DNA from 2 places in the Agromyces marinus genome. Region 2 is predicted to be linked to the other one. Evidence: predicted binding sites of a transcription regulator. Region 2 holds the regulator's gene; the other holds the start of a gene.
What was found. The regulator HrcA, encoded in region 2, represses chaperone genes, less so after heat shock. The targets are predictions, from matches to a motif close to TTNGCACTCGNNNNNNNCGAGTGCNAA.

Region 1 (4,289 bases), 440 kb from region 2:
GAGGCCGCGCTGCTGCTCGCGGCGCTCGCGAGCCATGCGGGCGACCGGGTCGACCTGCTCCTGTGGGACCGCCGTCTCCGCGGTCGCGTGCACGGTGCGAACGGTGCGGACCTGCTGGCCCGGATGGTGGATGCCATGGCCGACGTCGATGCCGAGCTGATCGAGGCCGACTGGGCCGGCGTTCCCGCCCAGGTCAGGCAGGTCACGAGTCGACGGGCACTCGTGGTGCTGCTCACCGCGGCCGACTCCCCCGGCAGCGCGCGCGGGCTGCTCGCGGTGCTGCCGCAGCTCACGGCGCGGCACCGCGTGGTCGTGGCATCCGTCGCCGACCCGGCGCTCGCCGACGCCGCGGAACGGCGCGGCGACCTCGCCGAGGCGTACGCCGCCGCCGCCGCCGAGCGCAGCCGGCTGGACGCCGACCGGGTTGCCGCCGCGGTCCGCCGCCTCGGGGCGGACACGGTGGCGGCGGGACCCGCCGACCTGCCTCCTGCACTCGCGGACCGCTACCTCGACCTGAAGGCGACCGGGCGGCTCTGAGCCCGCGGGCTGGCGGGCACCGCCGACGCCGTCATCGCCCGAAGATGAATGCCTCCGCGTGCGCGACCGCCTTCCGGAACGAATCGTTGCGGAGTGCGATGGACCGGTCCGCGGCGGCCGTGCCGCCGACCGCCTCCTCGATGTATGCGGCCAGGCCCGGTGGGCGCAGCACCCAGATGCCGCCGCTCGGCGGGAGGTAGAACACTGCGAACGAGCGCGTCGTCGGATCGTCCTCCCAGACGGGGACGACGGCGACCGCCGCCCCGGTGTCGACGTTGATCCACTGCGCTCGCGGGCGCGGCTGGTCCTCGTCGTACACGGCGGGCTCGAGGAACGGAGCGGTTCCCTCGCCCCATCGCTCCTCGAAGCGCTCGTGGAAGACGGGGAAGAACGTGTTGTCGTAGCGGCGCCATCCGCCGCGCGATTCGTTCACGATCCGGCTCCCCGGATGGCGGGGTCGCCCCCGCCATCCGGATACGGGGCTAGCCCGTCGTCACCTGGTGGTCGGCGGCTGCCGCGGACGTGATGGCGATTTTGCGCGGCTTCGCCTGCTCGCTGACGGGGATGATCACGCTCAGCACGCCGTTCTCGTAGTGGGCGCTGATCTTCTGCGTGTCGAGGCCGTCACCGAGCGTGATCTGACGGAGGAAGGATCCCGCAGGGCGTTCGCGCACGAGCCACTTGGCGTCCCCGTCGGAACGGGAGGTGCGCTCGGCGCGAAGGGTCAGCAACTGCCCGTCGACGTCGAGGTCGACCGATCCGGGGTCGATCCCCGGGAGGTCTGCGGCGAGGACGTAGTGGTCGCCGTCGCGGTAGAGATCGATCGACATCACGCGGGGGCTGCGCGCCGCATCCAGCATGGATTCCGTCAGGCGGTCGATCTCGCGGATCGGATCCCAGTACATGGCCATGGTCGTCTTCTCCTTTTCATCACCATCGACCTTGCTCGCGATGAGCCGGAGGCTCCTCGCGGACCTCATGTTAGCACTCTCCACACGAGAGTGCTAAGTCTCTCGACGACGCTTTCGCCGACGCGTGCGCCGACCCGGAGCGCCGCTCAGCCCGCGCTCGCGCGGCGTGCGCCGGCGTCGAACGCGGTGAGGTCTCCGGTCTCGCCCGCGCGCGCTGCGCGCCGACCGAGGACGAGCATCGAGAACAGCAGCAGCCCGAGCGCGAGCGCGCCGATGCCGATCTTGACCGGCCACGGCCACGGCGCGGGCGTGACGAATCCCTCGATGAGCCCGGCGACGAAGAGGAAGAACACCATGCCGATCGCGACCGCGAACAGCGACCTGGCGTCGGCCGCGACCGCCTCGCCGCGGGTGCGCGGGCCCGGCGCGACCCAGGCCCAGAAGATGCGCAGCCCGGCCGCGGCGGCGACGAACACGCACGTGAGTTCGAGCAGCCCGTGCGGCGCGATGTAGAGGAAGAACGTGTCGGCCTCGTCGTAGGCGAACATGACGGCGGCCGTGATGCCGAGGTTCTGCGCGTTCTGGATGATGACCCAGGGAACCCAGACACCCGTGATGCCGAACGCGACGCACTGCGCCGCGATCCAGGCGTTGTTGGTCCAGACGGCACCGGCGAACGAGGCTGCGGGGTTCTCGGAGTAGTAGGCGACGAAGCCCTCCTCCGCGAGGGAGCGCAGCTCGTCCTCGTCGCCGATGGTCGCGAGCACGCGCGGATCGGCGAGCACCCAGGTCGCGTACAGCGCTGCGATCACGGTCGTGGCCACCGCGACGGCGAGCGTGAGCCACCTGATGCGGTAGAGCGCGGCCGGCAGGCCGACGAGCGCGAAGTGCGCGAGCTGGCGGATCGGATTCTCGGGCGCGCCGGTGAACCTGAGCCGCGCTCGCGCGAGCAGGAGCGAGAGCCGCTCGCCGAGCGCCGTCGACCCTGCCGTCGCCTGGACGAGCGAGAGGTCGGCGGCGGCCGACTGGTAGCGCTCGATGAGTTCGTCGGCCTCGGCGCCGGTCGGGCGGCGGCGCCGCGAGAGCGCGTCGAGGCGTTCCCAGTCGTCGTGGCGGGCGGTCGCGAGTGCGTCGAGGTCCATCTGCTTGAATACTAGCCATGCCCGCCGACCCGGCCGTTCGACCCGGCGCCCCCACGCTCGACGACGAGTCGGTGCTGACCGGTGAGGCGGTCGCGCTCGACCTGCGACCGGCCGGCGCCGTCATCCGCGCGGGCGGCGCCGCGATCGACGTCCTCGTCACGATCATCGTCGGCGTGCTCGTGGCCCTCGCCGCCGCGCGGCTCGACCTCGACGAGGCGGCGCTGCGCGCGGTCGCCATCTCGCTCGTCGTCGCGCTGATCGTCGTGCTGCCGACCGCGGTCGAGACCGCGAGCCGCGGGCGTTCGCTCGGCAAGCTCGTCATGGGCATCCGCGTGGTCCGCGACGACGGCGGTTCGGTCGGGTTCCGGCATGCGCTCATCCGCGCGCTCGCCGGCGTGCTCGAGATCTGGATGACCTTCGGCGGGCTCGCGGTGCTGATCGGCTTCCTGAATCCCGACTCCAAGCGCCTCGGCGACCTGCTCGCCGGCACGCACGGGCAGGTCGAACGCGTGCCGCGATACGAACCGCTCTCCTTCGGCGTGCCCGATCCGCTGCGGGCCTGGGCCGAGGTCGCCGACGTCGGCCGGCTGCCAGACCCGGTCGCCCGGCGCGTCGCGGCCTTCCTGCGCAACGCCGCGCACCTCGCACCCGGCAGCCGCAGCCGGATCGCGGGCGAACTCGCCCGCGAGGTCGCCCCGTACGTCTCGCCGGTGCCCCCGGGCGACCCCGAGGTGTTCCTCGCGGCCGTCGCGGTGCTCCGTCGCGAACGCGACCTCGCGGCGATCGGCCTGGTCGACGCGCGCATGCGCGCGCTCGCTCCCGTGCTCGAGGCCCGACCGAACGGCTTCCCGGAGCGCTGAGCCGCGAGCGACCAGCGAGCGGATGCCCCGGGGCGGCCTCCGACGCCCGCCCCGCGGCATCCGCTCTCGATCAGTACCGGTAGTGGTCGACCTTGTACGGCCCCTCGACGGGCACGCCGATGTAGGCGGCCTGCTCGGGCGTGAGCACCGTGAGCTCGACGCCGAGCGCGTCGAGGTGCAGCCGGGCGACCTTCTCGTCGAGGTGCTTGGGCAGCACGTACACGCCGATCGGGTAGGCGTCGGGGCGCGTCCAGAGCTCGATCTGCGCGAGCACCTGGTTCGCGAAGGAGTTCGACATCACGAACGACGGGTGACCGGTCGCGTTGCCGAGGTTCATGAGCCGGCCCTCGGAGAGCACGAGGATGCTGCGACCGGTCGGGAGACGCCACTCGTGCACCTGCGGCTTGATCTCGACCCGTTCGGCGCCCTCGAGCGACTCGAGCGCGGCCATGTCGATCTCGTTGTCGAAGTGGCCGACGTTGGCCACGACCGCGAGGTGCTTCAGCCCGAGGAGGTGCTCGAGGCGGACGACGTCCTTGTTGCCGGTGCCCGTCACCAGGATGTCGACCTGGTCGATCACGGACTCGAGTCGCGCCACCTGGTACCCGTCCATCGCGGCCTGCAGCGCGTTGATCGGGTCGATCTCGGAGACGATGACGCGCGCGCCCTGGCCGCGGAGCGCTTCGGCCGCGCCCTTGCCCACGTCGCCGTAGCCGGCCACGAAGGCGACCTTGCCGCCCATGAGCACGTCGGTCGCGCGGTTCAGCCCGTCGGGCAGCGAATGCCGGATGCCGTACTTGTTGTCGAACTTCGACTTCGTGACCGAGTCGTTGACGTTG
Region 2 (4,289 bases):
GACCGGACCCATGATCCGGCCCGCATCCCGCTCGTCGTCCGGTGGGCTCGCGAGGCGGGTCTCGACGTGAGCCTCGACCTCATCTACGGCACTCCCGGCGAGCGCCTGGCCGACTGGCGCACGAGCGTCGAGGCGGCGCTCGAGGAGGCTCCCGATCACGTGAGCGCGTACGCGCTCATCGTCGAGGACGGGACGAAGCTGGCCCGGCAGATCAGGCGCGGCGAGGTCGCCGCGGTCGATGACGACCTCGCAGCGGACATGTACGAGCTCGCGGACGACCTGCTCGCTCGGGCCGGCTACGAGTGGTACGAGGTGTCGAACTGGGCGAGGGACCCCGCGCACCGGTCGCGGCACAACCTCGGGTACTGGCGCGGGGACGACTGGTGGGGCGTCGGGCCGGGGGCGCACAGCCATGTCGGCGGCGTGCGGTGGTGGAACGCGAAGCACCCGGCGGCCTACGCGGAGCGACTGGTCGCGGGCGTCTCGCCCGCGGTCGGCCGCGAGCGCCTCGATCACGCGACGCGCGAGACCGAGCGGGTGCTCCTCTCGGCCCGGATCCGCGAGGGCATCGAGGTGTCGAGCCTGCACGCCGCCGGGAGGCACGCGGTCGCCGGGCTCATGGCCGACGGACTGGTGGATGCGCGAACCGCCCTCGCCGGGCGGCTGACGCTCACCCGCCGCGGGCGGTTGCTGGCCGACGCCGTCGTGCGACGCCTGCTCGAGGGCGCCTCCTAGCTCACGAACTTGATCGCGACCGGGTACACGTAGTACTCGCCGTTGTTGGCCTTGATCGCGGCGATGATGCCGAACACGATCGCGCAGACCCAGGCGGCGATCAGCAGGAAGATGCCGATGATCACGAACGTCAGGATCGAGCCGACGACGTAGGCGATCAGCAGCGTGATCTGGAAGTTCAGTGCGGTCGCGGTGTGCTCCCGGATGAACGGCCCCTTGTCCTTCAGGATCAGGTACCCGATCAGCGCGGGGAGGAACCCGAAGAGGATCCCGCCGATGTGGATGAGCGTGGCCCACAGCTTCTCGTCGGCCGGGCTGAGCGGCTGGCTCTGCTGGTAGGAGCCGCCGCCGGGCGGCGGAGGCGTCGGGCCGCCGGGCGGCGGGGGAGGCGGTCCGCCTGCGGGCGGCGTGGGCGGTGTGGGAGGCGGTGCGTCGGACATGCTGTGCTCCTCTGATCGGCGCCGTGCAGGGACGCTCTCATGCTGGCACACGACGACGCGCCGGTCGAGGACGACTCGACCGGCGCGTCGGCAGGAGACGGAGCGCTACTTGATGAGGCGGATGGCGAAGGGGTAGCGGTAGTGGTTGCCGTCCTTGGCCTGCATGAAGCCGAGCACCGAGAACACGATGACCGCGACCCAGAGCGCGAGCGGCAGGATCCAGCCGATGAAGCCCCAGATGCCGAACGTGACGGCCGTGAGGATCGCGTTGACGATGAAGATCGCGACGTAGGCGAACACGGCGGTGATCTGGAAGTTCAGCGCCTCCTTCGCCTCGGTGTTCGTGAAGGCGCCGCGGTCCTTGAACACGAGCCAGATGATCAGCGACGGCAGGAAGCCGAGGATGCCGCCGAGGTGGGCGAACGACGCCCACTGGACATCCTGTTCGTGGGGCAGGGGTGCGGCGGGGCCGGGCGCGCCCTGGGAGCCTGGGTCCTGCGGAGGAAGGTTCGAGTCGGTCACGACGGGCCTTTCGGTCATGGGATCGGGGATTCTGCGGGCGGCCGGGGGCGACCCTCCCGCGGGACGAAGCACACGCTATCGGCGCGGCGGGTCCGGCGGCAACGGGGCAGGCACCGGATGTCGAGATATGATTAGCAGTCACGTGGGCGGAGTGCCAGCCACGAGCCATCCGGATCGGTCGAGGGAAGCGAGGGACATGGTCTCCGAACGCAGCCTCGAAGTGCTCCGGGCGATCGTGCAGGACTACGTCGCGTCGCGCGAGCCGGTCGGCTCGAAATCGATCGTCGAGCGGCACCACTTCGGGGTGTCCGCCGCGACCATCCGCAACGACATGGCCCTCCTCGAAGAGGAGGAGCTCATCGCCGCGCCGCACACCTCCTCGGGCCGGATCCCGACCGACAAGGGCTACCGCGTGTTCGTCGACCGGTTGGCCGACGTCCGCCCGCTGACGCCGGCGCAGCGCCACGCGATCGAGACCTTCCTCGGCGAGTCCCACGACCTCGACGAGCTGCTCGGGCGCACCGTGCGGCTGGTGTCGCAGCTGACTCGGCAGCTCGCGGTCGTGCAGTACCCGAGCTTCGCGCGCGCGCGTGTGCGCCACGTCGAACTCGTCTCGCTCGCGCCCACGCGGGTGCTGTGCATCCTCATCTCGGACAGCGGGCAGGTCGAGCAGCGCCTCGCCGAACTCGACCAGGAGGTCGACGAGGGCACGCTCGCGCGCCTGCGCGATCGGCTCAACGAGATCTCGGCGGGCCTGACGATGGCGGATGCCGCGACCGCGCTGTCCGCAGAGACCGACCACGCCGACCGGGCCCACGCCGAGGTCCTGCGCACGCTCGCCGCGACGCTCGCCGACCAGGCCATGGTGACGCGGGCCGACCGCCTCGTCGTCGCGGGAGCCGCGAACCTGGTGCGCACCGAGCAGGACTTCGCCGGCAGCATCCTCGGCGTCATGGAGGCGATCGAGGAGCAGGTCGTCATCCTCCGGCTGTTCGGCGAGATGGCCGCCGACGAGGGGCTCGCGGTGCGCATCGGCCGCGAGAACGCCGCCTACGGGCTCGGCGAGACCTCGGTCGTCTCGAGCACCTTCGCCGTCCCCGGTCGCGACATGTCGCGGCTCGGCGTCGTCGGCCCCACCCGCATGGACTACTCCCAGAGCATGGCGGCCGTCCGCGCCGTCGCCCGATACCTCTCCCGCACACTCGGCGAGAACTGAACCGGAGGGTGCCGCCGTGCGGCATCCGCCCATCGCGATCGAAAGGAATCCGCCTCACGTGGCCGACCACTACGAGGTCCTCGGCGTCGCCCGCGACGCCGCCCCGGACGAGATCAAGAAGGCCTACCGACGTCTCGCGCGCGAGCTGCACCCGGACGTGAACCCGGGCGCCGAGGCGTCCGAGCGATTCAAGGAGGTCACGCACGCGTACGACGTGCTCTCGGACCCGAAGCAGCGGCAGCAGTACGACCTCGGCGGCCAGGGCGGGTTCGGCGGCGGAGCGGCCGGGTTCGGCGGGTTCGGCGACATCTTCGAGACGTTCTTCGGTGCGGGCCAGGGCAGTCGCGGACCGAGATCGCGCCGCGAGCGCGGCCAGGACGCGCTGATCCGCCTCGAGGTGGGCCTCGACGAGGTGATCTTCGGCACGCACCGCGACCTCGAGGTCGACACGGCGGTCGTGTGCGAGACCTGCAACGGATCGTGCTGCCAGCCCGGCACCTCGCCCGTGCGCTGCGACATCTGCGGCGGAAGCGGGCAGATCCAGCGGGCGGTGCGCTCGCTGCTCGGCAACGTCATGACCTCGAGCCCGTGCGGGTCGTGCCGCGGGTACGGCACGATCATCGCCACGCCGTGCGTGACCTGCCAGGGGCAGGGTCGCGTCCGCGCGCGTCGCACGGTCCCCGTCGACGTGCCCGCCGGTGTCGACACCGGCGTGCGACTGCAGATGCCCGGCTCCGGCGAGGCGGGCCCCGCGGGCGGACCGAACGGCGACCTCTACCTCGAGATCAAGGTGAAGACCCACGAGGTGTTCAGTCGGGACGGCGACGACCTGCTCTGCACGCTCGAGGTGCAGATGACCGATGCCGTGCTCGGAGCGACCGCGAAGGTCGCCGCCCTCGACGGGGACGTCGAGCTCGAGCTGCGCTCCGGAGTGCAGTCGGGCGACGTCCTCACGGTCAGGGACCGCGGCATCACCCACCTGCGCGGCAACGGCCGCGGCGACCTCAAGGTCGCGGTGCACGTGATCACGCCCACCAAGCTCAGCGGCAAGGAGCGCGAGCTCGTCGAGCAGCTCGCGGCCCTGCGCAAGCCCAAGTCGCCCGAGCTCGGGCACTTCCAGCAGGGGCTGTTCGCGCGCCTGCGCGACCGGTTCCTCGGCTGACCGGGTCGGATCGATGAGCCACCGCTACCTCGACGAGTCCCTGGACCTCGCCACGGCGACGCCGGGCGATTCGGTCGAACTCGGCGGTGACGAGGCCCGGCACGCCGTCACGGTGTCGCGGCTGCGCGTCGGCGAGCAGGTCTCGATCGGCGACGGCCGCGGTCGCGTCGTGCACGGGCCGGTCACCGTCGCCGAGCCGCGACGGCTCCGGATC

Region 1: a site for HrcA is predicted at 1,519-1,545, ahead of DSM26151_RS04720 (Hsp20/alpha crystallin family protein). Genes of this name have one in related genera too.

Annotation. Positions count from the first base shown of each region.
Region 1 covers NZ_CP087879.1:1,000,360-1,004,648, reverse strand. Annotated here, with positions in the region: gene DSM26151_RS04730 (DUF58 domain-containing protein) at 1-537, shown strand, start outside; gene DSM26151_RS04725 (hypothetical protein) at 569-970, opposite strand; gene DSM26151_RS04720 (Hsp20/alpha crystallin family protein) at 1,020-1,448, opposite strand; gene DSM26151_RS04715 (stage II sporulation protein M) at 1,595-2,590, opposite strand; gene DSM26151_RS04710 (RDD family protein) at 2,608-3,450, shown strand; gene ahcY (adenosylhomocysteinase) at 3,521-4,289, opposite strand, start outside.
Region 2 covers NZ_CP087879.1:1,439,637-1,443,925, forward strand. Annotated here, with positions in the region: gene hemW (radical SAM family heme chaperone HemW) at 1-735, shown strand, start outside; gene DSM26151_RS06765 (DUF4870 domain-containing protein) at 732-1,175, opposite strand; gene DSM26151_RS06770 (DUF4870 domain-containing protein) at 1,281-1,715, opposite strand; gene hrcA (heat-inducible transcriptional repressor HrcA) at 1,894-2,913, shown strand; gene dnaJ (molecular chaperone DnaJ) at 2,972-4,075, shown strand; gene DSM26151_RS06785 (16S rRNA (uracil(1498)-N(3))-methyltransferase) at 4,089-4,289, shown strand, end outside.